2 regions of the Oceanisphaera sp. W20_SRM_FM3 genome follow, and region 2 is predicted to be linked to the other one. Evidence: predicted binding sites of a transcription regulator. Region 2 holds the regulator's gene; the other holds the start of a gene.
What was found. The regulator NrdR, encoded in region 2, represses ribonucleotide reductase genes. The targets are predictions, from matches to a motif close to CACNNTATANNGTG.
Positions count from the first base shown of each region.

Region 1: nrdA (class 1a ribonucleoside-diphosphate reductase subunit alpha) is a predicted target of NrdR. The motif match lies at 4,088-4,101, and genes of this name have one in related genera.

Region 1 is NZ_JBGQOP010000004.1:1,016-16,045, reverse strand. It holds gene ACEN2G_RS03385 (DUF4112 domain-containing protein) at 1-19, shown strand, start outside; gene yfaE (class I ribonucleotide reductase maintenance protein YfaE) at 218-490, opposite strand; gene nrdB (class Ia ribonucleoside-diphosphate reductase subunit beta) at 487-1,620, opposite strand; gene nrdA (class 1a ribonucleoside-diphosphate reductase subunit alpha) at 1,667-3,940, opposite strand; gene ACEN2G_RS03365 (HAD family hydrolase) at 4,305-4,991, opposite strand; gene ubiG (bifunctional 2-polyprenyl-6-hydroxyphenol methylase/3-demethylubiquinol 3-O-methyltransferase UbiG) at 4,981-5,775, opposite strand; gene gyrA (DNA topoisomerase (ATP-hydrolyzing) subunit A) at 6,015-8,840, shown strand; gene serC (3-phosphoserine/phosphohydroxythreonine transaminase) at 9,103-10,188, shown strand; gene hisC (histidinol-phosphate transaminase) at 10,323-11,423, shown strand; gene aroA (3-phosphoshikimate 1-carboxyvinyltransferase) at 11,588-12,868, shown strand; gene ACEN2G_RS03335 (MerR family transcriptional regulator) at 12,953-13,345, opposite strand; gene ACEN2G_RS03330 (hypothetical protein) at 13,495-13,989, shown strand; gene ACEN2G_RS03325 (EAL domain-containing protein) at 14,014-15,030, opposite strand, start outside.
Region 2 is NZ_JBGQOP010000010.1:52,105-67,134, forward strand. It holds gene acs (acetate--CoA ligase) at 233-2,182, opposite strand; gene ACEN2G_RS07450 (YqaA family protein) at 2,569-3,000, opposite strand; gene ACEN2G_RS07455 (gamma-glutamyl-gamma-aminobutyrate hydrolase family protein) at 3,000-3,689, opposite strand; gene ACEN2G_RS07460 (amidoligase family protein) at 3,677-4,645, opposite strand; gene ACEN2G_RS07465 (DUF2956 domain-containing protein) at 4,661-5,008, opposite strand; gene ACEN2G_RS07470 (molecular chaperone TorD family protein) at 5,008-5,628, opposite strand; gene glyA (serine hydroxymethyltransferase) at 5,929-7,182, shown strand; gene nrdR (transcriptional regulator NrdR) at 7,627-8,076, shown strand; gene ribD (bifunctional diaminohydroxyphosphoribosylaminopyrimidine deaminase/5-amino-6-(5-phosphoribosylamino)uracil reductase RibD) at 8,125-9,342, shown strand; gene ribBA (bifunctional 3,4-dihydroxy-2-butanone-4-phosphate synthase/GTP cyclohydrolase II) at 9,473-10,582, shown strand; gene siaA (biofilm regulation protein phosphatase SiaA) at 10,717-12,720, shown strand; gene siaB (biofilm regulation protein kinase SiaB) at 12,731-13,273, shown strand; gene siaC (biofilm regulation phosphoprotein SiaC) at 13,270-13,689, shown strand; gene siaD (biofilm regulation diguanylate cyclase SiaD) at 13,682-14,461, shown strand; gene ACEN2G_RS07515 (alpha/beta hydrolase) at 14,492-15,030, shown strand, end outside.

The sequences.
Region 1 (15,030 bases), on a different contig from region 2:
TTTAAGAAACAATGCGTGAAGGGTGAAGAGGACGAGATAACCAAAACCTAGAAACATATTTTTGCCACGGAATACACGGACGTAGAGCAACAAGGCATATCTATTATAAGTGCTAACAACTAAAGATTAGCCGTTAGTGTTTATCTACTTTCACTTTTCTGTGTTGTTCCGTGTATTCCGTGGCGAGAGGCTATTTAATTTTTAACTCGAGAGTTAATTACGCTTGTTTTTTGATTGGTTCGGCATAGATATCGAGCACTAGCTCACCTTGGGGGCGTGCGCAGCAGGGCAAGACTTCGCCGGCGGCGATAAAAGCGAGCGGGGTGCTTTGATAGCTGACTTCGCCACTGATAAGAGTGGTACGACAAGAGCCGCAATAGCCGCCACGGCATTGATATTCTACGCCGTGGCCGGTACGTTCCAAGCCTTCAAGCAGGCTTTCGCCTGCTTGAAGTTCAAAACTCATTGCTTGGGTAGTGATTTTACTCACAGCTCAAAATCGCCTAAGTCGTCATGGTTCATTTGCGAGTCAATTTGGCCGATTAAGTAGGAGCTGATCTCCACTTCTTGCGGCGCTACCTGCACGTTATCTGACGATAACCAAGCGTTGATCCACGGAATCGGGTTTTGCTTGGCTTTATCAAAGGCCGGCGTTAAACCGACCGCTTGCATGCGCAGGTTGGTGATGTATTCCACATATTGACACAGAATATCTTTGTTCAGGCCTATCATAGAGCCGTCTTTAAACAGGTATTCTGCCCACTCTTTTTCTTGAATGGCGGCGTCGCGAAACAGCTCAAAACACTGCTGCTCACACTCTTTAGCAATTTGCGCCATTTCTGGGTCGTCTTCACCATTACGCAAAATATTGATCATATGCTGAGTGCCGGTTAAGTGCAGCGCTTCGTCACGGGCAATCAGTTTGATGATTTTGGCGTTGCCTTCCATTAGCTCGCGCTCGGCAAAGGCGAATGAACAGGCGAAGCTAACGTAAAAGCGGATCGCTTCTAAAACGTTGACGCTCATCAAGCACAAATAGAGCTTCTTCTTCAGCTCATAGAGGTTGATATCAACCTCTTGACCACGGTGCAGCTGCTTACCTTCACCAAATAAATGGTAGAGGCTGGTATAGCGGATCAGCTGGTCGTAATAACCGGCGATATCGGCGGCACGTTTAATAATTTCTTCGTTCACTACGATATCGTCAAAGACGATGCCTGGGTCGTTCACGATATTACGAATAATATGCGTGTAAGAGCGCGAGTGAATGGTCTCAGAGAAGGTCCAGGTTTCAATCCAGGTCTCAAGCTCAGGCAAAGACACGATCGGCAGCAAGGCAACGTTTGGGCTGCGGCCTTGAATGGAGTCGAGCAGGGTCTGATATTTCAGGTTGCTGATGAAAATATGCTTTTCATGATCCGGCAGTGCCTGATAGTCGATGCGGTCTTGAGACACGTCCACTTCTTCTGGGCGCCAGAAGAAAGACAGCTGCTTTTCAATCAGCTTTTCAAAGATATCGTATTTTTGTTGATCATAACGAGCCACATTCACGGAATTTCCGAGAAACATCGGCTCTAACATCGCATCGTTTTGTAATTGACTAAACGTTGTATAAGACATGTTGTTCTTCCACGCAAAAGCAAGGCAGGTTTCCCTGCCTCACTTATTAAATTTTACAAGCGCCACCGGCACAATCGTCTTCTTGCATATCATTTTGGGCGTCGGCGGCACCGTCGCGGGTATTATGATAATACAGCGTTTTTAAGCCGAACTTATAGGCGGTCAGCAAGTCTTTCAAGAGCTGCTTCATCGGCACGCGGCCACCCTCAAAGCGCGTTGGGTCGTAGCTGGTGTTGGCAGAAATCGCTTGATCCACAAACTTCTGCATCACGCCCACTAGGTGCAAGTAGCCGTCGTTAGAGGGCATTTGCCATAACAACTCATACTGGTTTTTCAGCGCTGCGTACTCAGGCACGACCTGCTTTAAGATGCCGTCTTTTGAAGCCTTCACCGACACCAAACCGCGTGGTGGCTCAATGCCGTTGGTGGCGTTAGAGATCTGACTTGAGGTTTCTGACGGCATTAAGGCGGTCAGGGTACTGTTGCGCAGGCCAGTGGTCTTGATCTGCTCGCGCAGGCTTTCCCAATCTAAATGCAGCGGCTCTTGGCACAATGCATCCAAGTCTTTCTTATACGTGTCGATCGGCAAGATGCCTTGTGAATAAGTGGTCTCATTAAATGCCGGACACGGACCAAACTCTTGCGCTAACTTAGCCGAGGCTTTCAGCAGGTAATACTGAATGGCTTCAAAGGTGCGGTGGGTTAAGCCCAGCGCGCTGCCATCGGAATACTTAACGCCATGTTTGGCCAAGTAGTAGGCGTAGTTGATCACACCTATGCCTAAAGTACGGCGATTCATGGAGCCATTTTGCGCGGCCAAGAGTGGGTAATCTTGATAATCGAGCAGCGCGTCCAGTGCGCGCACCGCCAAATCGGCCAACTCTTCCAGCTCGCTTAGGTCATTAATGGCGCCCAAGTTAAAGGCAGACAGCGTACAGAGTGCAATTTCACCCTCGGCGTCGTTTACGTCGGTTAGCGGCTTAGTCGGCAGAGCGATTTCTAAACACAAGTTGCTTTGGCGAATCGGCGCCACACTTGGGTCAAACGGGCTGTGGGTGTTGCAGTGATCCACGTTTTGAATGTAGATACGACCGGTACCGGCACGCTCTTGCATCATCAGGGAGAACAGCTCGACGGCCTTTACGGTGCGCTTGCGAATACTGGCGTCTTGCTCGTACTGGGTGTAGAGCGCTTCAAATTTAACCTGATCTTCGAAGAAGGCATCGTACAGGCCTGGGGTATCGGAAGGCGAGAACAAGGTAATGTCACCACCTTTGATCAGGCGCTGATACATAAGGCGGTTAATTTGCACGCCGTAGTCCATGTGGCGCACGCGGTTTTCTTCGACGCCGCGGTTGTTTTTCAACACCAGCAAAGACTCAACTTCTAAGTGCCACATGGGGTAGAACAAGGTGGCCGCACCGCCGCGCACGCCGCCCTGAGAGCAACACTTAACAGCGGTTTGAAAGTGTTTATAAAACGGAATACAACCTGTGTGGAAGGCTTCGCCACCACGAATCGGGCTGCCAAGTGCGCGAATGCGACCGGCGTTGATGCCAATGCCCGCACGCTGCGACACGTAGCGCACTATGGCACTAGAAGTGGCGTTAATGGAATCTAAGCTGTCACCACATTCAATCAGTACGCACGAGCTGAACTGACGCGTAGGCGTACGCACGCCGGCCATAATAGGCGTCGGCAGAGACACTTTGAATTGTGAGGTGGCGTCATAGAAACGCGTCACATAACCCAGGCGTGTTTCTTTGGGATACTTAGAAAACAGGCACGCGGCCACCAGCATATAGAGGAACTGTGGGCTTTCATAAATGTCGCCATTGATGCGGTTTTGCACCAAATATTTACCTTCTAACTGCTTTACTGCGGCATAAGAGAAGGTGAGGTCACGGTCGTGATTGATATAGTCATTGAGCGCGTCAAACTCTTCACGGCTGTAGTCGGCCAAAATATGCTGGTCGTATTTACCCGCTTCGGTGAGGCGCGTCACATGGTCGTAAAAATGCGGCGGCGTGAAGCGGCCATAGGCTTTTTTACGTAAATGGAACACGGCGAGGCGCGCCGCTAAGTACTGATAGTCGGGCGTCTCTTCCGAGATTAGGTCGGCGGCGGCCTTGATGATGGTCTCATGAATATCTTCGGTACGAATGCCGTCGTAAAACTGAATGTGGGAGCGCAGTTCTACTTGAGAAACGGAGACGTTATCCAAGCCTTCTGCTGCCCAATCGAGTACGCGATGGATCTTATCCAGATCGATCGGTTCTTTGGTACCTGAGCGTTTAGTGACCAGCAGACTTTTATTCATGAGGCAGATATTCTCCGTGGTTTTTTATGTGTAGTGCGCGGTCTTTGAGGGCGCGAGGCCAGACTGGCAGATAAAATCAAACACACTATATAGTGTGTTAAGTTTTTAATGGAAGCACTACATGTGGTTGTATGGGTCGTTAGCAAACACAATATAGAGTGTTGTGAGTTTTTTCTCAAGCCACCGAAAATGCCTAGGCCTGTGGATAGTCTGTGTTTAGTGGCGTGTGAGTTTGTAGTCACTAACGCCTATCCCTTGAGGAGTCAGGCGTTAGCGGTGGGCTGGTGTTTTTATGGGCAGCATGAAAGATTTTTAAAAATAATTGGCTTGCAAAATCGATGATTTAGGGAATTTGGTGCTTCTTTCAGCGGTTCAGTTCGACGGCATCTTTTAGCCAATTAGACAAGCCCAAAACGGTGTGGATTTGGTGGTCCGCTAGCCATTGATAGGGGTCTTCGCCAGCAGAAATATAACCCCAAACGGCCGCAATGGTGGTCATGCCGGCGGCGCGCCCAGCTTCCATGTCCCGTTTATGATCACCTATATAGACGCACCGCTCGGGCTCCACCACCAACTGCTCAGCGGCAAACAGCAAGGGCGCCGGATGGGGTTTTTTAAAGGCCAAGGTGTCTGAGCTGACGGTGACGCGGCAAGCATCAAACAGTGGCAACTCTGCCAACAAGGGCAGGGTGAGTGCCGAGGGCTTATTGGTGACAATACCCCAAGGAATATCATGCTGGTTTAACCAACCGAGCAGCTCAGGTACGCCCTCGTAGGGGCGGGTGTGATGACAGAGGTTTTGTCGGTAAAAGGCCAGCATTTGGCCGCGTAACGCTTCAATGCCGTGTTGCTCGATTAAGGCGGCATTGATGCCGGCCCTGAGCAGCGCATAAGAGCCGTCGGACGTGGTGCATTGCAATACCGCATCAGACAAGACTGGCAAGACTGGCAAGCCTAGGCTTGCTATAACATGGTTAGCGGCGGCACCCATGTCACCGGCGGTGTCGAGCAGGGTGCCATCTAAATCAAACAGTACCCCTTTAATGCTCATCTTGGTCGCCTTGGATGTTGGCGCCTTTCTTATTGGCTGCGGCGGCTTTATTCTCTAAGCGCAGCGTATTTAACACCGCATCAGCGGCGTCAGGCTTAACCGCGTACACCATATAGTTAACGTCGGCGTCCGTGCTTAACTTAAAGTCGCCGCTTAAGGGGCGATAGACCACGCCTGAGATGTCTTTTACGATTAAACCGGCGGCTTCTATATAGTGGCAAAGCTCGGCGGGGGTAATAAACTTCTTATGGTCGTGGGTACCCTTGGGCACCATCTTAAAAATATGTTCGGCGGCGGCTATCATCATCAGCCAGGCTTTGGGGTTGCGATTAATGGTGGAGAACACCAAGGTGGCACCCGGTTTGGCTAAGTCCGCACAGGCTTGCACCACAGAGGCAGGGCTTGGCACATGCTCCAGCATCTCCATGCAGGTCACCACCTCAAACTTGGCGGGCAGCTCAGCGGCCAATTGCTCGGCGGTGCTTTGACGATAGCTCACACTCACGCCAGCTTCTAGCGCATGCAAGCGCGCCACGGCTAAGGGCTCTTTGCCCATATCCACACCCGTCACCTCGGCGCCATCGCGGGCCATGCTTTCACTTAAAATGCCGCCACCACAGCCAATGTCGATAACCTTTTTGCCAAATAAACCACCGGCTTTATCGGCAATCCAGCTTAAACGCAGCGGGTTGAGTTGGTGTAACGGTTTAAAGTCGCCGTCTAAGTCCCACCAGCGCGAAGCCATGGCATCAAATTTTTCAATTTCTTGTTGATCTACATTCATGGACGGCGCCTTTATTGGGAGTTAAACGAAAAGTGAAATGAAATGTGCGAGCGGTCATTATAGCCAAGCAGCTGCTCGCTACTAGACCCTAAGGCACTTTACTATTTAGCCATATCTTACCTAATGGTCATTCCTAGTGCGCTTCTGTGCGCCTTATATGCTCCTTGCGCATATTTGTATGGTAGAATGCCCCGTTATTTTATTGCGATATCAACAATAAACTGGGGACAAGACTTGCTATGACCGATCTGGCCCGAGAAATCATGCCGATAAACATTGAGGACGAGCTAAAACGTTCCTATCTAGATTACGCCATGAGCGTGATCGTAGGGCGGGCGCTTCCCGATGTACGAGATGGTTTGAAGCCAGTGCACCGCCGCGTGCTGTTTGCCATGAATGAACTGGGCAACGACTGGAACAAAGCATACAAGAAATCGGCCCGTGTGGTGGGTGATGTAATAGGTAAGTATCACCCGCACGGAGACAGTGCTGTTTACGACACTATCGTGCGTATGGCACAAGATTTTTCTATGCGTTACACCTTGGTCGATGGCCAAGGTAACTTCGGTTCGGTAGACGGCGACTCCGCCGCTGCTATGCGTTATACCGAAATACGTATGGATAAGATTGCCCACGAATTACTGGCCGATCTGGATAAAGAAACCGTCGACTGGGTGCCGAACTACGATGGCACCGAGATGATACCGGCCGTCATGCCGACCAAAGTGCCCAACTTGTTGGTGAACGGGTCGTCAGGTATTGCGGTAGGCATGGCCACCAATATTCCACCGCACAACTTAAGTGAAGTGATCGATGGTTGTTTGGCGCTGATTGAAGACGAAAATATTACTATCGATCGCCTGATTGAGCTGATCCCGGGGCCGGATTTTCCGACCGGCGGCATTATTAACGGGCGTTCAGGCATTATTGATGCCTATCGCACCGGCCGTGGCAAAATCTACGTGCGTGCGGTGGCTGAAGTGCAAACCGATGAAAAAACCGGTCGCGAAACCATTATCGTGTCCGAGTTGCCTTATCAGGTGAACAAGGCGCGTTTGATTGAAAAGATCGCCGAGCTGGTAAAAGAAAAGCGCATCGAGGGCATCACTGCCCTGCGTGATGAGTCTGATAAAGACGGCATGCGTATTGTAATTGAAGTGCGCCGGGGTGAAGTGGGCGAGGTTATTTTGAATAATCTCTACTCACAAACCCAGATGCAGAACGTGTTCGGCATCAACATGGTGGCGCTCGATAACAATCAGCCGCGCATCTTTAACTTAAAAGACATGCTGGAATGCTTTATTCAGCACAGACGCGAAGTGGTGACCCGCCGCACCGTGTTTGAACTGCGTAAAGCCCGCGATCGAGCCCATATCTTGGAAGGTCTGGCTATCGCCTTGGCGAACATTGACCCCATTATTGAGCTGATCCGTGCGTCATCTACAGCGGCAGAAGCCAAAGCAGGCTTAATCAGCCAAGGCTGGCAGCTGGGCCACGTGGCCGCCATGCTGGAGCAAGCCGGTGATGATGCGGCGCGCCCTGAATGGTTAGAGCCGGAGTTTGGTATTCGTGATGGCATTTATCACTTAACCGAGCAACAGGCCCAAGCGATTTTGGACTTGCGTCTGCATCGTTTGACCGGTCTTGAGCACGAAAAGATCCTCGAAGAATACAAGGCGTTGCTGCTATTAATTGCCGAGCTTATTTACATTCTAAATACGCCTGAGCGTTTGATGGAAGTGATCACCGAAGAATTGGAGCTGGTCAAAGTTCAGTTTGGCGATGCCCGCCGTACTGAGATAACCAACTCCAGCTCTGAGATCAATATCGAAGATTTGATCAATCGTGAAGATGTGGTGGTAACCCTCTCTCACGAAGGTTATGTGAAGTACCAGCCGGTGACCGACTACGAAGCTCAGCGTCGTGGTGGACGGGGCAAGTCTGCGACCAAGATGAAAGAAGAAGACTTTGTCGAACGCTTGTTGGTGGCCAACACCCACGACACTATTTTGTGCTTCTCGACCGCAGGTAAGGTGTATTGGTTGAAGGTGTATCAGTTGCCTGAAGCCAGCCGCGCCGCCCGTGGTCGTCCGATCGTGAACATGTTGCCGTTAGGCGCTAACGAGCGGATCACCGCCATCTTGCCGGTGCAGGAATACTGTGACGATAAGTATGTGTTCTTTGCCACTGCCGACGGCACCGTGAAGAAGACCAGCTTGTCTGCCTTTAGCCGCCCATTAGTGTCGGGCATTCGTGCCATTAATCTGCGCGATGGTGATGAGTTAATTGGTGTGGACATCACAGATGGCAGCAACGAGATCATGTTGTTCTCGGATGCGGGCAAGGTAGTGCGCTTTGCCGAAGGCAGTGGTCAAGACGAAGTTGAAGTCATGACCGCCGAGCTGGTTGACGGCGAGATTGTGGAAAGTGATGACGCTGACTTGGCCGACGGCGAAGAGACAGACGTAGCAGACGCAGGCGACAGCAAACCCTTTAAGGGCGTGCGCCCTATGGGTCGTACCGCTGCCGGTGTGCGTGGTATTCGCTTAGGCGCCGGTGATAAAGTGGTGTCTTTGATTATTCCGCGTGGCGAAGGTCCGATCTTGACCGTAACTGCCAATGGTTACGGTAAGCGTACCGCGCTTGTTGAGTACCCAACCCGCAGCCGTGGCACCATGGGCGTGTTGTCCATTAAAGTGGGTGAGCGTAATGGTGCAGTAGTGGGCGCGATTCAGGTCGATGATACCCACGAGATCATGCTGATCACCAACGGTGGCATCTTAGTGCGTACCCGCGTACTCGAAGTGAGCCTGATTGGCCGTAACACTGCCGGTGTGCGTTTGATCCGTACCGGAGCAGACGAGCTGGTGGTGGGCTTGCAGCGCATTGAAGAATCTGAAGAAGAAGAGCTGTTGGACGAAGCCGGCATAGAAGGGGAAGAAGCGAATGCAACTGATGCAGAAGATGCAACTGCTGCAGACGCGACGGAACAGTCTGATGCTGACGACCAAGAGCAAGACGCGACGGATGAAGGCGATGCAGATGCAGAGCCTAATCAAGAGTAATGGTTGATTAACATAACAAGGGGCCTCCATGGCCCCTTTTGTTTATCTAAAGATGCGACTTTTAGGTTGCTCGCTAGGTAAGGTAAAGACCGAATAGACAAAATCTCTTTAATTTAAATGCTCGGCGGTGTAAAACGATCACCTCAACATGATGGTTCGCCATTATGGTCATCTAGCGTGTGCTCCCTTGAGTTCCAAGGCGGACCTTGGGTGTGCAACGGGCGTTTTATTGATTATTTAGCAGACAGGATAACGCAGGGAAATGGCAAACATGGTTTATAACTTCAGTGCAGGTCCGGCTATGCTGCCGGTAGAAGTCATGCAGCAGGCGCAAGCTGAGTTCTGTAATTTTAATAACTTAAACGTCTCCGTCATGGAGATGAGTCATCGCAGCAGTGATTTTATTGCGGTGGCAGCCGCCGCCGAGCAAGACCTGCGTGATTTAATGCAGATCCCAGATAACTATAAGGTGCTGTTCTTGCAAGGCGGCGGCCGTGGTCAATTTGCCGCCGTGGCCATGAACCTGTTGGGCAAAAATGCCAAGGCTGACTATATAGTGACCGGTCAGTGGTCTAAGTCTGCGGTAGAAGAAGCAGAAAAGCTCGGCACAATACGCGTACTGGACGGTTTTGGCGATGCCGAAAATGGCTTGCGCCCGCTGGCCAGTAGCTGGGATCTGGACCCAAGCGCTGCCTATGTGCATTACTGCCCGAACGAAACCGTAGACGGTATCGAATATCACTTCGTGCCTAAAACCGGTGATGTGCCTTTGGTGGCGGATATGTCTTCTACTATCTTGTCGCGCCCGATTGATGTAACCCAGTTCGCGCTGATTTATGCTGGCGCCCAAAAGAACATAGGCCCCTCTGGCTTAGCCGTGGTCATAGTGCGTGAAGACTTGTTAGCTCAAGCTTGCCCACAAACGCCGGTGATCATGGACTATGCGGCCATGGCCAAAGCGGATTCTATGGTGAATACGCCGCCGACTTACGCCTGGTATTTGGCCGGTTTAGTGTTTAAGTGGTTGAAGCGCCAAGGCGGTGTAACCGTGATGGGCGAGCGCAACAAGGCCAAGGCCGACTTGCTCTATAACTACGTGGATGCCAGCGATTTTTACAGCAATAACGTGCACCCACAAGCGCGCTCCTGGATGAATATTCCGTTCCAACTCAAAGACGAAAGCTTAAACGCCGCCTTTTTGAAAGAAGCAGAAGCCGCTGGTTTATTGGCGCTGCAAGGCCACCGTTTAGTGGGCGGCATGCGTGCCAGCGTGTACAACGCCATGCCGATTGAAGGCGTGCAGGCGTTAGTGACCTTTATGGAGAAGTTTGCCAAGCAACACGCTTAAACCCAAGCACGTGATGGGTGAGGAGTGAAGGGTGAAGAGTACGAGATACCCCTGCACTTGAAGGTTGGGTGTTAAGGGTAGTGCCTCACACCTCACTCTTTACCCCTCACCTTGTTTAATTGAAAGGATCTCTTGTGAGTATTAATTATCTGGCCTTGGCTAATGCTGGGGTTGAAAAGTTGCACCCTTATCAGCCGGGAAAACCGGTGGCAGAGCTAGAGCGCGAGCTGGGCATTAGCAATAGCATTAAACTGGCTTCCAATGAAAATCCGTTAGGCCTGGGCCCTAAAGCGCGCGCCGCCATTGAGCGGGCACTGCCGGATTTGGCGCGTTATCCCGATGCCAATGGCTTCGCCTTAAAGTCCGCTTTAGCGGCCAAGTTGGCGGTGAATACCGAGCAATTAATTTTGGGTAATGGCTCCAATGAGCTGATTGACTTGGTGTATCACACCTTCGTCTCGGCGGGCCAACAAGTCGTCTATTCCCAGTACACCTTTATTGTGTATGCGCTGGCCACCCAAGGCCACGGTGCCGAAGCGATAGTGGTACCAGCGAAAGACTTAGGCCATGACTTAGATGCCATGGCGGCCGCCATTACCGAGCGCACTAAGTTGGTGTGCATTACTAATCCCAATAACCCGACCGGTACCTTTTTGACCAAAGCCGAGTTGCGCGCGTTTTTAGCCAAGGTGCCAAGCCAAGTACTCGTTATCTTGGATGAAGCCTATACCGAGTATGTGGCACAAGATGAGCGTCATCCGTCTATCGAGTGGTTGGCGCAATATCCGAATTTAATCGTCTCGCGTACTTTTTCTAAGGCCTATGGCTTGGCGGGGTTGCGAGTGGGTTATATGGTGGCAAACGCCGAGTTAATTAGCGTGTTAAACCGAGTACGTGAACCCTTTAACTGCAACAGCTTGGCATTGGCCGCGGCAGAAGCCGCATTAGGCGATGACGCTTACCTGACTGAAGCTGTAGACTTAAATCGGCGGGAAATGGCGCGCTATGAGGCTTTTTTTGAACGCCGAGGCATCAGCTACGTGAAGTCGCGTGCCAACTTTATTACCCTAGATCTGCAGCGTGATGCGACTCCCGTGTACGAGGCCTTGTTGCGTGAAGGTGTGATAGTGCGCCCGATTGCCGGTTATGGCTTGCCGACGTGCTTGCGCATCAGCATTGGCCTTGAGCAGGAAAATCAGCGTTGCATGGACGCGCTGGCTAAGGTGTTGGGCTAATTACGTTAAATAAATCGTTTTACCTCGCTTTAACTCAAACACATCAATAAAGCGCGGCACTCACCCGCGACTGGACGCGCAGAGCCAGTAAGCTTGCCCTGCGCGCGCCCTCCTGTTAACGTCTTCACAGCTCAGTTGTGTTTATTCTTACCTCTAGGAATCATATGGAAAGCCTTAAACTATCTCCCATTGCTCGTGTGGAGGGCACTATTAATCTGCCCGGCTCTAAATCATTGTCAAACCGGGCCCTGTTGCTGGCGGCTCAAGCCCAAGGCACGACGCACCTGACTAACCTGCTCGACAGTGATGACACGCGTTATATGCTAGATGCGCTTAAGACGCTGGGGGTGCGATATGAATTATCTGCTGATAAAACCGAATGCGTGGTGCAGGGCTTAGGCCGAGCGTTAAGCTCCAAAGAGCCTGTGTCTTTGTTTTTAGGCAACGCGGGCACGGCTATGCGCCCTTTATGTGCCGCGCTGTGTTTAGGCTCAGGTGAATTTACCCTGACCGGCGAGCCACGTATGTGGGAGCGGCCCATTGGTCACTTGGTGGATGCACTGCGCGAAGCTGGCGCCGACATCAGCTATTTAAAAGACGACGGTTATCCGCCACTGTTTATTAACGGCAAAGGTTTGTGGGGCGGTGACGTACACATAGATGGATCGGTTTCTAGCCAGTTTTTAACGGCGCTGTTAATGGCCGCTCCTATGGCCTCGGGCGATACTCGGGTACACATTAAAGGTGAGCTGGTTTCTAAGCCTTATATCGACATTACCTTGCACGCCATGAGTCAGTTTGGCGTGCAGCTTGAGCACGATAACTACCAAACCTTCTATATCAAGGGCAACCAAAGGTATGTGTCGCCGGGCGAATTTTTGGTAGAAGGCGATGCGTCTTCTGCTTCGTACTTCTTAGCCGCCGGTGCCATTAAAGGTAAGGTGCGCGTGACGGGCGTGGGCCGTAACAGCATTCAAGGTGATGTGAAATTTGCCGACGTATTAGAAGCCATGGGTGCCAAAATCACCTGGGGTGACAACTTTATCGAAGCTGAGAATGTTGGCCCGCTGCAAGCCGTGGACATGGACATGAACCATATTCCCGATGCAGCCATGACCATAGCTACCACCGCCTTGTTTGCTAATGGCGTTACGCGCATTAGTAATATTCATAACTGGCGAGTGAAAGAAACCGATCGCTTGTATGCGATGGCCACTGAGTTGAGAAAGTTGGGCGTAGAGGTGGAAGAGGGCGAAGACTATCTAGTCGTGACGCCTGCCACCGAGTTACAAGAGGCAGAAATTGCCACTTATAACGATCACCGCATTGCCATGTGTTTTTCACTGGTGGCGTTAAGTGATACGGCTGTGGTGATCTTAGATCCTAAGTGCACCGCAAAAACCTTCCCCGATTACTTCGAACAGCTAGCCAGTATTAGCTGTTAACCGAATAGCGCCGAGCTCTAAGCGCCCAGTTAAAAGAAAACACGGTTCTTTGTTTTCCTTAGTGCTGGGCGCTTAATGCTATATCTAATGATGTTTCATTTTTTCTAGGGTATCGCGGGCTTTTATTTCTGCCGCATCCAGCTCGGCGAGCACTTTTCCAATATCTTCTTGTTGTTGACGTAAGCTGGCGCGCTTTTCAGCTATCATGGCCACCATGGAATGGAGTTGAGGGCGGGATCTGTGCTCGGCGTCATATAACTCAAACAGCTCTCGCATTTCTGCCAAACTGAAGCCGAGGCGTTTACCGCGTATGGTCAGGGCTAGCCTAAATTTATCTTTGTGACTATAAAGACGAGCATTGCCTTTGCGCCTTGGCGACAACAAGCCAAGTTCTTCATAGTGGCGTAAGGTGCGAGGAGTAATATCAAACTCATGAGCCAACTCAGAAATACTAAAGGTCACTTCCACATTGGGCATGACGAACTCTCCTTACTCACCAACAGATACAATGGAGGGCAGACCATACACCTATATTAAGAGGCTGTGAAGTCTGACTTAGGCTCAGCAATGATCTTACGCCAATCTGGCCGTAGCAGACAGCTATAGCAAATAAGAGGAGAACAAAGGTGTTTATATTCAAGGTGCAAGGCGCGAATGGCGGTAACGCAGAAATTCGTATACAAGCACTCGATTGGAGTGAGCAGGGTGACACTACTCTTAGCTGCGATACGGACCCGTTGGCCGTATTATTACTGACCGAATGTCGCTCTGGTAAAGGATACTTTGATTTACTGGCGGGCACTAAGCCCATGTATGTTGAGCAATGGTTGGAATATCTACAAGAGGCCAAGTTGTTGAGTCAGGTTGAAATGAGTATTCATAGCCCGTTGGAAGCAGGCTATGAAGAGCTATGCGGCTTAGACTCGGAGCAGATAAAAACGCTGCTTAATCTTGTGTATCAAGTGGGCGGTTTTAATCGGCTGCAAATTATGCGCTACCTTAAACACCGTCATAGTGCGGCGACTATGTCGACCCATTACAACGCCGAAGAATTACAGCGTTACCGCCACTTGGGGCAATTGATTAATCAGCTGATCCGCTTTAAGACTAACGCATCTTAAAACAGTCCCTGAAGACTGTGCGCCTTAAGAGAGTGCCTGAAACTGTGCAAAATCAATGGGCTTAGCGATTAAGTAGCCTTGAACACCATCAATATGCATGGATTCAAGCAATTGCTTTTGCTGCATGGTTTCTACGCCTTCCGCAATCACATTGCAGCCTAAACGCTGAGCTAAATCCACTATCATGCGCACAAACTGCTGGCTGGTGTGGTCTTGGTCTAACTGTCTAACCAGTTGGCCGTCCAGTTTAACGTAATCTGGCTTCACTTCTTTTAATAACCGAAACGAGCCATAACCGTGACCAAAGCGGCTGACGGCATAGCGAGCACCGGCACTCCTGATCACGTCGAGTAAGCGTTTGCTGGCGTCAAGTTGGTGTTGTAGTACTTGCTCATCTAACTCAAATACTAACTTTGACGTGATATCTCGATCGCGTAACAAGATGCGTTCTAACCAGATTAAAAATGAGTTTTGCTGCAGGCTGGCGGGCGTGAGGTTAATAGCCCAACGTTGGCCCGTTAACGGTGATTGCTGGACTTGTTGCAGGATCATTTCAATGATCTTTTGCTCAAACAACATCGACATATTTAGGCGTTGCAGCATGGCAAATACGGTGCTGGCCGGATAAATACCGCCACTGGTATTGGGGAAGCGAGTATAGATCTCGTTATAACCTTGCATCCCTGCTTTATAAATCTGGGCTGGCTGAACTTGTAATAACACTTGATTATCGTCCAGCATACTCTGCAAACGTTGGCGCCATTGACTCTCGCCCATGCTATCAACTTCATCTTGCTTAAGTAGCATGCTCCAGCTGTTCGGTTCTTCGCTTTGAGCTTGGGCAAGCGCTAAGTCGGCGCGCGTCAATACTTGCTCTGCTTTTTGCCCCGACAATAATTGAGTAAAGCCGATGTAGCCAGCAGATGACAGCTCGTGAATGTGTTGATAATGACACAGTTCTTGCTTAAGTCTTGCGCCCAAACGATTAGCCAAAGGTTCACACTGTCCTTTGAATAACACCGCAATGTCGGTGCCGCTGAT
Region 2 (15,030 bases):
TCTTTGGTAAAGAGGGCGTAGGCGGTCACGCTGAGCTTTGGATTTTAAACAACAAAGCGCGCTGCATAGCTCATTGCAATGTTAGCCATAAAAAAACGCCACCCTAGACTAGGGCGGCGTTGGCTCAGAACTCTTTAATCAGAACTCTTTAATCAGAACTCTTTAATCAGAACACGTGGTCAGAACGCTTAGTCAAATTCTGGCGCTTGCTAACTCATTTAAGCCCAAGCTTTTAAGAAACTTGACCACGCTCGGCAATCAGACGATCTACTACGGACGGATCCGCAAGTGTCGAGGTATCGCCCAAGGTATCCGTTTCGCCGGTGGCAATTTTACGCAAGATTCGACGCATGATTTTACCGGAGCGGGTTTTCGGTAAGCCTTCTGCCCAGTGAATAATATCCGGTGTGGCGATGGGGCCAATTTCTTTGCGCACCCAGTCCTTCACTTCTTTATGCAGCTCAGCGCTCGGCACTTCACCCTCGTTCAAGGTGATATAGGCATAAATGCCTTGACCTTTGATCTCGTGCGGCACACCCACAATCGCCGCTTCGGCAATCTTAGGGTGCGCCACTAATGCGGATTCTATCTCGGCGGTACCCATGCGATGCCCTGATACGTTGAGTACATCGTCTACGCGACCGGTGATCCAGTAGTAACCGTCTTCGTCACGCTTAGCGCCGTCACCACAAAAGTAAGTGCCGGGGAAAGTAGAGAAGTAGGTTTGCTCGAAGCGGTCGTGATCCCCATAAATGGTGCGCATTTGGCCGGGCCAAGAATCGAGAATAACTAAGTTTCCTTCTACCGCGCCGTCTAGAATATTACCTTCGCCATCTACTATGGCGGGCTGCACACCAAAGAAGGGACGGGTGGCGGAGCCGGCTTTTAATGCCGTGGCACCGGGTAGCGGCGCAATTAAGATGCCGCCGGTTTCGGTTTGCCACCAAGTATCGACAATCGGGCAGCGATTATCGCCAATCACGCGGTAATACCATTCCCAGGCTTCTGGGTTAATGGGCTCACCGACCGAGCCTAAAATGCGCAAGCTCTTACGGCTAGTGCCTTCTACTGCTTCATTGCCTTTGGCCATAAAAGCGCGAATGGCGGTGGGTGCCGTATACAGAATATTGACTTGATGCTTATCAACAATTTCGCTCATGCGGCTGGTTTTCGGGTAGTTAGGAATACCTTCAAACATTAAGGTAGTCGCACCATTAGCCAGCGGGCCATACAGAATATAAGAGTGACCGGTGACCCAGCCTACGTCTGCGGTGCACCAGTGCACATCGCCGTCGTGATAATCGAAGATGTACTTAAAGGTCATGGCCGCATACACCAAGTAGCCGCCTGTGGTGTGCAATACGCCTTTTGGCGTGCCAGTGGAGCCCGAGGTATAGAGAATAAACAGCGGGTCTTCGGCGCTCATTTCTTCTGGCTCGCATACTGCATCCACTTGAGCTGCGGCTTCATGCCACCAGATATTGCGATCGCTATCCCAGGCAACATTGCCGCCGGTGCGCTGATAGACGATCACCTTGCAGTCTTTACTGACGCCGGGTTTAGTGAGTGCCGCATCTACGTTAGCTTTTAATGGCACGGTACGACCGCCGCGCAGTCCTTCATCGGCGGTGATCACCAATTTTGCGTTGGAGTCGATAATGCGGCTCGCCACCGCATCCGGTGAGAAACCACCAAATACCACAGAGTGCACGGCACCAATGCGGGCACAGGCCAGCATGGCCACGGCGGCTTCGACCACCATCGGCATATATAAGCTGACTACGTCGCCTTTTTTCACACCTTGGGCTTTTAAGACGTTGGCAAAACGACACACTTGCTCGTGCAGTTCACGATAAGTGACTTTTTTATCGTCATCAGGGCTGTCGCCTTCCCAGATAATGGCCACTTGATCGGCCTTGGTGGCAAGATGGCGGTCAATACAGTTGGCGGATAAGTTAAGAGTGCCGTCTTCAAACCACTTAATGCTGACGTGGCCGGGATCATAGGAGGTATGTTTCACCTTGGTGTAGGGCTTGATCCAATCGAGGTTTTTACCTTGCTCGCCCCAAAATTTATCAGGATTTTCAATAGACTCTTTATACATGCGCAGGTAACCCGCATTGTCTATGTGGGCGTGCTCGGCAATGTCTGCCTTAATCGGATGAACCTTAACTTCACTCATTATTCCGCTCCTTGGTGTAAAACCCGTAACCCCTAAGGTAAGACTTAAATTGAACAATACCAATTCATCAACACGGCTCAATAAATAGGGGGCAAAGCACGGGACAGTAAATTTGGGTTAATAGGCGCTATTAACTATTATGTAGCCTATTTGTAACCAATATGAACAAGGTGACGCAGATTGGCGCATCACTCAATTAGACTTTTGGCTAGCCAGTGCTGAGATAATGACTAAGCGTGGCTTATTTTTAGCATATTCGACTGCTTTGGTCTGGCTTTTATTCAGTTAGGGTGGGGAAGTGGGCACCGACGCCGTTTTTTATTGCTCTGTTTATCGTTTTGTCTATTGCTCTGTCCAGTTATCGCTCACTCTGTCGGCTGATGCTGCTACAGCAACAATGCATCCGTAAACCAGATGACGACGGCGTAGCGAGTTGCCTTACCGATAAACACCAACAGCGTAAACGGCAACAAGCGCACCTTCATCATGCCGGCAATAAAGGTCAGCGCATCGCCGCCCACGGGTGCCCAGGCCAATAATAAAGACCAGACGCCAAAGCGCTGAAAGCCGGCCTGCGCGCGGGCAAGCTGTTTATCCTTGATGGGAAACCAGCGCTTATGACGATAATGCAGCAGGTATTTACCCAACCACCAGTTGACGATGGAGCCCAGAGTGTTGCCGACGCTCGCCAGCGCCCACAGCCACAAGGCGGCGTCTGGCTGGCGGGTAAGCACGGCGGCCAGCACTAATTCCGAATAAAAAGGCGCTATGGTGGCCGCCAGCACGCTGCTGGCAAACACAATGAAGAAATCCAGCATCACGGATACAGTCGCTCGGGAGGCGTGGTTTTGGCCAACTCAATTAAATGACGAAAAATAGCCCGTTGGTGCGACAGGTAGGGCAGGTATTCTGGGTGCCATTGCACGCCCAGAATGGCGTGATCACCCTGATATTCTATGGCTTGCACGAAACCGTCTAAATCTCGTGCTGTCACGTCAAGCCCAGCACCCAGTCGCTTAACTGCCTGATGATGCAGGCTGTTAATGCGCCAGTTCTTCTTATCCATAATGTGATGCAGTCGGCCTGCGCCTGTGCCCACCGCGGTTTTGCGGGGCAATAGGGTGCGGCGATTGGAGGTATGTTGCCGCTGAGGGCGAATATCGGCATGCAAAGAGCCCCCCAGCACTACATTAATAAGCTGGGCGCCGCGGCAAATACCCAACAGCGGCAGCTGTGTTTGCAGAGCATGCTCAATAAGCTCTATTTCAAATGCATCTCGCTTGGGGTCGGCAGGCGCGCGGCCGGTGTCTTCGCCATATAAAGCCGCATCTATGTCGTCTCCGCCACCAATAATCAGCCCCTGCAGCTTGTCTCTTTTATGAGGCCGAAAGGTGTTGGGTGTGAGGTGCAAGGCGCGGCCACCGGCCAGATGAATGGCCAGTCGAGTGGCCCACCAAGCCCAGGGGAGTTTGCTGTCGGGGCCGGTTACGCCAATTAGCGGAGCCATTGCGTGACCTTATGCTTCCAGGGGTTTAAAAAGTCTGGCGTGATATTGTCGAGATGCTCGGCATAGTGTTGGCATACTTGGGCCAGTAGGTGTTCATCATTGGCCAGGGCTTCAACCTGCAGCCAACCACGCCAGGCATGATCGAGTGACCAGTGGGGGTTATCGATATCCGAATTGGGCAGCCGATAGTGCAGCGTGGGCCGCTTGTTGACCTTGTCGTCCTGCACGGCTTTTTGTACCAGAGCTTCGTCATGCCAGGCCAGCATGGGTAATAAGTCGAGCGAGCGATTACGGCTGGGGTTGGCTAATAGATAGTCGGCACTAAAAGCGGGCAATGAGGGCCAGTAATGAGCGTCGATCACTCGGCGGCTGTACTCTTTGCTAAAGGCGCGAATATAGGGAGAGATCTTACGGGCTGCCACTATGTCTTCGTGCTCTTCCAGCCAGTCGTGTAGGCATAAATAGGCCTTGAAATAGCGCAACAGAGTATGGCTGTCGGTGTTGGGCAGCTCGGGGTTCAGGTGCAGACCAAAGGCATAGTGCAGGGCATGGCGGGTACCTTTGGCGCCGGCCAGCCTCAGGCGTTCAAACAAGGGCATTAAAGAAACCAGTTGCGACAGCGGCAAGGGAGGGGTGACCAATTCGAGTGGCACCAGCTGAAAGGCCAGAGTGCCCAACAGTTCGGTGGCTGCCTGCTCAAGCTCGCCGGGCGGTTGCTTGAGTTGTTCTCGCGCCAGTCGCTTCAGATAATCGAAGTCCAGCTCGGCGCGAAAGGTGCCCAGTGACGTATTTATATCTATTTCGTATTCAGACCGTCGGTGCAAGGTACCGTCAAGTTGATCGGCTACCAGCTCGGCCAAGTAGGGCAGAGGCAGGCCGTTTAGCTCAAGTTCAACGCCAAGACGTCGCTCAACGCCCGCGGCAGTAAGACAGTGTTCGGGTAAGCTAAGGGCCATGCACACTCCTGTTGATTATCTGGGTTGTTGCCACCAGTAAACCATAAAGCCAATCCAGCTTAATGCCAATAGCGCCCAGGGCAGCCAAGACTTGCCCGCCGCTGGGGGCTGTGCCTGAGTGTTCTGCTCGTCAGCCTGGGGCTGGAGCTGTTCGCGGCTGCGCTGTTTTTTTGCCTTGTCGGCGGCGCGCGCTTTAGCTTTTTGCTGCTTCTTATATTCGTCTATGCCTTTTTGCACGCCTTGGGCAATTAAGCGGGTTTGCTCTTTGGTTTGGCCGGGCTTTTGTGTGGCCTTGGCCACGCGCTCGGCTTCGGCCGCAGTTTCGGGCGATGGACGGTTTTTAGTGTGTTTCGGCTGATTCATTAAGGCGCCACATTATTTAAATAATGAATATCCATGCTAAACACGGCTAATAGCAATTGGGTGGCGCTTTGATAAAAACCAAAAGGATCGTTTTTAGCGCAGGCCTCGACTAATTCTGGCAACCAAGTCAGCATCAGCTCATTGGCTAACTCTCTTTGCTGGTCGAGCAAGCCAATACGCTGTTCATCGGTTTGCGCTTGTGTAGCAGCTAGCGCTAGGCTTGCCATCATTTCTAGCTGATTACAGACATTGAGCGGGTCATCATCCTTGAGTTGCGTGCCGTGTTGATGCAACAAAATACTCATTAAAAACAATGACTCTTGAGAAGGCTGAGTAAAAGAGGAGGTGTCGAGCAAACCTTGTTCAACAAACAAGCGTTGATAATGGCCGTTAAGTTGCTTTTCTGGCTCATTCAGCGCTAACACCAAGCCGGCTTGCTGGCGAAAAGCTTCGGCGGCGTCATGCAAAGGGTCGAGTGTGGCCAGGCTAGTTAAGAAGGCGTGCATGTCGTAGCCGCTAAATTCCTGCAGCTCTTCGCTGGTTAAGGGCGCCGACAATAATGCGGTAAACCAATGATAAAGCTCGGCGCGGCGTTGTGACGTCACGATGAAGTCTTGCATATTCCTCCCAAGTGGCGGCCAGTAGCCGCTCAATGCCGTTAGCTCGGCTAAAAAGCCTCTATTCTATCGGCTTTAACGCGCAGATCTACCCTGAAACACAGTAATAACTTGTAGATAAACAAAAACATAAACAAAAAGATAAATAAAAATTCGCCGGTCAGCGTTAATAATTATTTAAGGTAAAGATAAATAAGTCTGGCTAACCCCGCGCGTAGGGCTAGGCCACACAGCCCCTACAGGGTAAACTGATGGGAAAATTTAACAGAACCTTTTATATCCCCCCATGCGTCAGGAGAGACAATGTTAAAGCGTGACATGAATATCGCCGATTACGATCCCCAGTTGTGGCAAGCCATGTGTGATGAAACTCAGCGTCAAGAAGAGCATATTGAGTTAATCGCTTCAGAAAACTACACCAGCCCGCGCGTAATGGAAGCACAAGGCTCACAGCTCACCAATAAATATGCCGAAGGCTACCCTGGTAAGCGCTTCTACGGCGGCTGTGAATACGTAGATATCGCCGAGCAGTTGGCGATTGATCGTGCTAAAGAATTGTTTGGTGCTACCTATGCCAACGTGCAACCACATTCTGGCTCACAAGCTAACTCTGCGGTATTTATGGCGCTGGTAAAGCCAGGTGACACCGTAATGGGCATGAACTTGGCTCACGGCGGCCACTTGACCCACGGCTCTCCTGCCAACTTCTCTGGCAAAATGTACAACATCATTCCTTACGGCATCAACGAAGCCGGCGTTATCGACTACGAAGAAATGGAACGCTTAGCCATTGAGCACAAGCCGAAGATGATCATCGGTGGTTTCTCTGCGTTTTCTGGTATCGTTGATTGGGCGCGCATGCGTGAGATCGCCGATAAAATTGGCGCTTGGTTTATGGTTGATATGGCCCACGTTGCCGGCTTGATTGCCACCGGTCACTACCCAAGCCCGATTAAGCATGCCCACGTCGTTACCACTACCACCCATAAAACGCTGGCAGGCCCACGCGGCGGTTTGATTTTATCGGCCGAAAACGACGAAGATCTGGAGAAGAAGCTGAATTCAGCTGTCTTCCCTGGTGGCCAAGGCGGCCCCCTGATGCACGTGATCGCCGGCAAAGCCGTGGCCTTTAAAGAAGCCATGGAGCCTGAATTCAAAGTTTACCAAGGCCAAGTATTGAAAAATGCCCAAGCCATGGCCGATGAATTCATCAAGCGCGGTTATAAAGTGGTTTCAGGTGGCACTTACAACCATTTGTTCTTGCTCGATTTAATCGACAAAGACATTACTGGTAAAGATGCAGACGCCGCTTTGGGCAAAGCCTTCATCACGGTAAACAAAAACTCAGTACCTAACGATCCTCGCTCACCTTTTGTGACTTCAGGTATTCGTATCGGTACACCTGCGGTCACTCGTCGTGGTTTTAACGAAGCCGACGTGCGCCAGTTAGCCGGTTGGATTTGTGATGTGTTAGATAACATCAACGACGATGCCGTCATTGCTTCTGTTAAAGAGCAAGTGCAAGACATCTGCCGTCGTCATCCTGTTTACGCTTAATTGCCTAAGCTCGATAGATTAGCTAGATGCTGACAGCAAACGGGACCCTAGGGTCCCGTTTTTGTTTGGTTAAGTGTAAAGGGTTAAGGGCAAAGAGGACGACACACACCCAAAAACTAAACCTAGAACCATTTTTGCCACGGAATCCACGGAAACCACGGACGTAGTTCACAAGCGACAAGAGCCAAAGATATTTTATGGTAAGAGCTTGCTCTCTGATGATGAGGCGTTTGGCTCTTACTATTAATCGTTTTATCTCAGCTTTGACCTTTTTAGATCTGATCACTATTTTTCCGTGTATTCAGTGGCAAATAGTCTTAAGGCTCTAGGTATTAGGTGTTTGCTCCTCACACTTTACGCTTCACCCCTCACGCGCCCTAAGCCACTGGCAATCTTAAGTCCGCTTATTTACACTGAAGACCGAATTTAGCTTAGGGAGTCGCTATGCATTGTCCCTTTTGTCAAGCCACCGACACTAAGGTGATTGACTCACGCTTAGTGGGTGAAGGTTTACAGGTGCGCCGTCGCCGCGAGTGCCTCGCCTGTAAAGAGCGTTTTACTACCTTTGAAACCGCCGAATTGGTCATGCCGCGCATTATTAAAAGTAACGGTATTCGCGAGCCTTTTAATGAAGCTAAATTAGAAGCCGGCATGCAGCGGGCGTTAGAAAAACGTCCGGTAAGCATAGAAGCCATAGAGCAGTCGGTGCTGCGCATTATGTCGCAACTGCGGGCCACGGGTGAGCGCGAAGTAAAGTCCGAGCTGATCGGTAATTTGGTGATGGAAGAGCTGAAGCTGCTGGATAAGGTGGCTTACATTCGCTTTGCCTCTGTGTATCGCTGCTTTGAAGACTTACGCGAATTTGGTGAAGAAATCGCCCGCTTGGAGCAATAAGTGTTTAACTCTCGATCTAATTCTCAGTCCGGCTCTCAGTTCGACTCTCTGTTTGATGTGCAAGATGCGCAGTGGATGGCTCGCGCCTTAGAATTGGCGCGCCGTGGCCGTTTTACTGCCAGTCCTAATCCTGCCGTGGGCTGTGTGCTGATTAAAAAAGATCAGCTGACAGGTGAACAGCACTTGGTAGGTGAAGGTTTTCATCGCCAAGCGGGCGGCCCTCATGCCGAAGTGTTTGCGCTGCGACAAGCAGGTAGCTTGGCAAAAGGTGCCACTGCCTATGTGACGCTGGAGCCTTGTGCACATACGGGCCGCACGCCACCGTGCGCCCAAGCGCTAATTGATGCAGGCGTGGCACGGGTGGTGGTGGCCTGTTTGGATGCGAATCCGCAAGTGTCGGGCAGAGGCATTGCCATGTTGCAGGCCGCCGGCATTGCCGCAGAAGCAGGCTTAATGGCGGCGGAGGCCGAGGCCATTAATGCCGGGTTTATGCAGCGTATGCGCAGCGGTTTACCCTATGTGACGGTGAAACTGGCCGCCAGCTTGGATGGTCGTACGGCCTTAGCAAATGGCGAAAGTAAGTGGATTACGGGGGCGGCGGCGCGCCGCGATGTGCAGCGCCATAGAGCCTTGAGTTGCGCCATTTTATCCGGTGCCGATACGGTATTAATGGATAATGCTAGCCTCAATGTGCGCTGGTCTGAGCTGCCAGAGTCCGTGCAGAAACAGTACGGCCAGTATGTGTTGCCTAGCTCTTTGTCTGATTCTCTATCAAGTGAATCAACAATCGAGCCGCCATCAAATGAGCCACAGTTACGCCAACCGCTGCGGGTGATTATCGATACCCGCAATCGGCTGACGCCTGATCTCAAGCTATTCAGTTTACCTGGCCCGATTTTATTATTGCGAGGTCAAGTGAGTGGATGCTTTAACGAACAAGTCGAAGAGTGCATCTTGCCGCTTACAGCTCAGGGTAAACTAGACTTGCACGCCTTAATGATAGAGCTGGGTAAGCGCCAGATTAATCGGTTGTGGATCGAGGCGGGCGCGCAATTGTGTGGTGCCTTATTTAACGAACAACTGGTAGACGAGCTGGTGTTGTATCAAGCACCTAAGCTGATGGGCAGCAGTGCGCGTGGCTTGTTCGACTTACCTAATGTTACCGACATGCAGCAGGTGATTAACTTGCAATGGCAAGACGTGCGCCAAATAGGTGCAGATCTTAAGCTCACCGCACGCATTAGCAAGCGGCTTGCTCTCGAATGAGGTCTGCTTAACAGTAACCGCATTGGCTTGTGACTATTATTCACGGCATGTATCAGTCGTTTGCCGATAGCCTTGAGGCGCGGCGAGCGAACTGTCAGTCAATTTAAGTTAAATATTAAGGGAGCCTCCCATGGCCTTAAGCAATACCCAAGACATTATCGACGATATTCGACAGGGCAAAATGGTCATCTTAATGGATGACGAAGGCCGCGAAAACGAAGGCGACTTGATCATGGCCTCGCACCATGTACGCCCCGACGACATTAATTTTATGGCCAAATATGGCCGCGGGTTAATTTGCCTGACCCTAACCGAAGCTCGTTGTCGTCAGTTGAATATTCCGCAAATGGTGAGCCGCAATACCGAGCAGTTTTCTACCGCTTTTACGGTATCCATTGAGGCGGCCGTTGGCGTTACTACCGGCATTTCTGCCGCCGACCGCGCCCGCACCGTGCAAGCGGCGGTGGCCCCGGATGCTAAACCCGCTGATTTAGTGCAGCCTGGACATATTTTCCCGCTCAAAGCACAAAACGGCGGTGTGCTGACCCGCGCCGGCCATACGGAAGCTGGCTGTGATTTAGCGCGTTTGGCGGGCTTAGAGCCCTCAGCCGTAATAGTGGAAATCTTAAATGAAGACGGCACCATGGCGCGGCGCGCCGACTTAGAAGTGTTTGCCGAACAACACGGTATTAAATTGGGCACCATTGCCGATTTAATCGAATACCGTAATCAAAACGAAACCACTATCGAGCAAGTCGCGCGCTGTAAACTGCCCACCGAATTTGGCGAGTTTGAACTGCTGACCTTTAGAGACACCATCGATAACCAAGTGCACTTTGCGCTGAAAAAAGGCGACATTAAGGCGGACCAGCCGACCTTAGTACGGGTGCACATTCACGACGTGTTTACCGATATTCTGATGACCGACCGTCATTCTGCGCGCACTTGGCCGTTGGCCAAATCCATGCAGCGCATTGCCGATGAGGGCGGCGTGTTGGTGGTATTAGGCCAAGATCAGGTAACCGATCAGCTGTTGTCTTTGGTACGCCAATTTGAAGCGGTCGATAAGGGCGAGCAGGCAGAAGCGCCCAAGTGGCGCGGTACTTCACGCCGCGTGGGTGTGGGCTCGCAAATCTTGCAGGCATTGGGTGTGGGCAAGATGAAGTTGCTTAGCTCGCCGAAGCGTTATCACGCACTGTCGGGCTTTGGCCTTGAGGTAGTGGAATACGTTACCGACTGATGATCAATAGCTGTTTGTTTTAAAAAAGCCCACGTTAAGTGGGCTTTTTTTTGAGCTGTTGGTTGAGTTTTGATGCACAAACGTCAACAATGGCGGCCTCAACTGAATTACATTACTAGCAGGCAAGGAAGCTAATGGCCACTTGGGGAAAAGGACTACGAGCTAAGGCGGTGTGGGCTGTGATTGGTGCCTGTCTACTGATATTTATTCCAGCAGCAGCCATGGGCTGGCAATTAGTGTCAGGGGTGCAAGAGCACTTTGGCCGTGCTTTTGCCCTTAATTTCACGCAACTAAACCGACAAAATATTTTAGTGCCTCTGTCTCGAGATTTAGCTCTGGCGCAACGCTTTGCTGATTCTATCCTGATGCAGCAGTGGTTGAGCCAAGAAGATAATCCACAAGACAAAGCGCTGTTATTTCGTGAGAGCGAAGGCTATCTCAAGGATTTCAGTAGCCATTCCTTTTTTATTATCAGTACGCAATCTGGGGCTTATTACTATCGAGAAGCCAATAAAGCGTTCGATGGCCAACCCGAGTATACCCTTAAAGCCAACAACCCCGATGACAGCTGGTTTTACAATGTGCTGGCTAATGGCCAACAGGTGAATATTAACGTTAACCGAGATGCGCGGCTGCAAACGACGCGTGTTTGGTTAAATATTCTGATTGAAGCCCAAGGCAAGGTGTTGGGCATGGCGGGCACCGGCATCGATCTGACCCAGTTTATCGAGCAGTTTATTGCGACCGATGAAGTGGGCGTCACACCTATGATTATCGATGAGCAAGGTGCCTTTCAGGCGCATCCCGACAAAGACACTATCGCCATTGGCTCGGCCGCAGGAGCCGAGGTGCAACAAAGAACCTTATTGGCGCAATTGCCCGAGGCCCAGCAGGCGCGGCTTCGCACCTTGATGGCTGAGGCTAAAAAAAATCCCCAGCAAGTGAGTCTTGACCACTTTACCTTGGCCGATAAGCGCCAATTAGTGGCGCTCAGTTTTATACCCGAATTGAGCTGGTATGTGGTGACCGCCATTGATCTGGATGCGGCGCAGATACTGGAGCCGGGTTGGTTAACCCTCTCTCTGTTGGCCTTTATTCTGATCTTGGTGTTGTTGCTGTTGGCCTTGGCTTACGCGGTAGAGCGACTGATGTTATTGCCCTTGCGTCGCTTACAAAGCTCGGCCAGTGCCATCGCTAATGGCAATTATCAGGTGTCGTTACCGCCCTCAACAGGTGATGAAATAGGCGACTTGAGCACGGCGTTTGGGGTGATGGCCAACAAGGTGCAGACGCACACCCAAGAGCTGGAAAACAAGGTGCGCAGTCGTACGTGTGAGCTGGAAGCCGCCAATCAGCAGATGCGCCAAGCGCATCAACAGATTAATGACTCCATTGATTACGCCAGTTTAATACAAAAAGCGATTTTGCCCGATCAGCAGCTAAAACAAACTTTGGGCGAACAGCACTTTGTATTGTGGCACCCCCGCGATGTGGTGGGGGGGGATTTTTATGTTTTTCACCCCGCAGAGCATGGCCGCTATTTAGTTGGGGTCGTCGATTGTGCGGGGCACGGCGTGGCAGGAGCATTAATGACCATGCTGGCGCGGGCGGCGCTGGATCATGCCATTCATGATAGTGGTATTGCTTCGCCGGCCACCATTTTGCAGCAGACCGACCTTATCTTGCGCGGTATGATGCAAGATTGTGAGCTACCACGTGGGCTGGCTACCAATATGGATGTGGGTCTGGCTTGTGTGATGCCCGATCAACAACAACTGGTGTTTGCCGGTGCTAAGATGTCGCTCTATCACAGCGATGGTGAGCAGGTAATTGAAGTGAAGGGCCATCGTCGCCCGCTGCTTGATCGACGTTTAGTAGAATTTAGCGATACCCAGATCCCCTTGCAGCCAGAACATATTTATTATTTAGCCACCGATGGCTATTTGGATCAGGCGGGTGGTGACAAAGGATTTGGCTTGGGGAACAGCCGGTTTTGTGAGTTATTAAAAAATCATGCCACTTTGCCTTTAGCTGAACAGGCGCAGTCTCTTAAGTTGGCGTTGGAGGAATATAAAGGGGATTTTCCTCAGCGTGACGACATTACCTTGTTGGCCTTTAAAGTGGATTCGTTAAAATAAGGACATTGCTATGTTATCCATAGATTTATTATCGATAAGAGAACAGTTCAATAAGAATCATATTCTCTTGTGTTTCAATGGCCCTATTTCTCGCAGTTTGATCGAAGAAATAGGAAACGCATTAAAAAATTATCTGCATGCAGACAACGCCTTGCCCCATGCGGCACAAGATGTATTTGGCGTATATATTGAGCTGACCCAGAATATTCGTCATTACGCTAACCGCTTGAATTACAGCGAAGCAGAAGGCTCGGCGACCGTGGTGGTGGCACGCAATGCTGAGGGTAACTACTTAGTGTTGGCGGGTAATCAGGTGGAGTTGGCTGATGGTCAGTCATTGTGTGAGCGTATCAGTGAGTTGGCTGAGTTAGATAAAGCGGAATTGAAAAAGGCCTATAAAACACAGTTACGCCAACCTCGCGAAGAGGATGCGCTCAGCGGCGCCGGTCTTGGGCTGCTGGATGTAGCCAGAAAATCCACTCAGCCCATGGTGGCTAAGTTAGTGGATACCGGCTCGAATCGTGGTTTTTTAAGCTTGTTGGCGGTGATATGAATATTCAACCAGATATGGATCTGAAAACAGATATAGACCTGAAAATATTAACGATTGCGGGCGGACAGTCGACCCCGACCATTCACTGTGATCCAGCCTTGGGGCTGATGACCATGCAGGGCGACTCTTACCCAGAAAACTCATTTGAGTTTTTTAGTGAGATCATCAGTTGGGTGGAGCAGTTTTTACAACAGTCCAGTTTGCCCTTGCACCTAGAGTTACGCCTTATCTACATGAATACCAGCAGTGTGAAAGCCATGATGGATATTTTCGACTTGCTGGAAGCCGCCCATGAGCAAGCTCGCGCCGTCAGTGTGTGCTGGTACTACGATCCGGAAAACGAACGTGTAGTCGAACTGGCCGAAGAGTTTAAAGAAGACTGTACCTTCCCTTTTGATATTAAGCCCCATGACTAACCCATTAACGGATGCTGAACTGGAGCGCTTACTGCTGGCGCCAGAACATCAAGATAATCCCTTACTGCCGGCGCTCAAGCTATTGCGAAAGCGAGAGCAAATGCACCAGCAACGCTTAGATCGTTTGCTGCGCATTGCCGACTGCAGTGATGATTTAGCGCGAACGCAGAGTCATGACTTACTTCACCAATATGATAAACAGCTACGTCGTTTAGAAAAGATCACCCGCATCTCTGATCGTTATCAGCAAAATCTACTGGAGCTGAATGAAGAGCTCAAAGAAGTGGCCTTGCGTGACCCGTTAACGGGATTAGCCAATCGTCGTTTATTAATGTCGCGATTAAATGAAGAAATAGAGCGCAGTCGGCGACATCAGCAACCTTTGAGTGTGGTGATGCTAGATGTGGATCATTTCAAGCGTATTAACGATGTGTTTGGTCATGATATGGGTGATAAAGCCTTATGCATGATGTCCAAGGCCATAGTGCAGCAGCTACGAGAGACAGATCTTTGTGCACGCTGGGGCGGAGAAGAGTTTATGTTGCTGTTGCCTGATACACGCTCAGAACAAGCCATTCATATGGTAGAAAGAGTGATGCAGGCCATACGTTTATTGCAGTTGCGCGATGATCAAACGGTCTCGTTAAGCATTAGTGCAGGTATCACGCAATATCATGCCAATGAAGCCATGGACGTTACTATTAATCGTGCCGACGGCGCTTTAATTTCAGCGAAGCAGAATGGTCGAGATCAATGGCAATGGGCAAGATAAGCTAAAAATTATCAGATAAGGACACGCTAAATGACACTGAATGCCATTATCAAAAACACCGCAGTCGATCCCGATGCTTGCATTATTTGGCTGCATGGCTTGGGTGCCAACGGCCATGATTTTGAGCCCATAGTGCCTGAGCTAGGTTTGCCTACGGGCAGTGCGATTCGTTTTATCTTCCCTCATGCGCCGCAAATAGCGGTGACCGTTAACGGCGGTCATCGCATGCCCGCTTGGTATGACATTATTGCCATGAACATAGACCGCGAAGTGGATGAGCGGCAGTTGCGAGTGTCTGCCCGTGCCATACAGGCTTTAATTGAGCAGCAAATTGAGCAGGGCATCGACAGCCGCCGCATCATTTTAGCGGGCTTCTCTCAAGGGGGAGCCGTGGCCTATGAGGCGGCATTAAGCTTTGATAAACCGCTCGGTGGTTTGGTGGCCATGTCGACTTATCTAGCCACTGCCAACAGCCTAGAACGCAACGCGGCTAATGCGGCTTTACCTATTCAGGTATTACACGGCAGCCGCGATACAGTCGTGCCCGAGTCGTTGGGCACCCGTGCGTG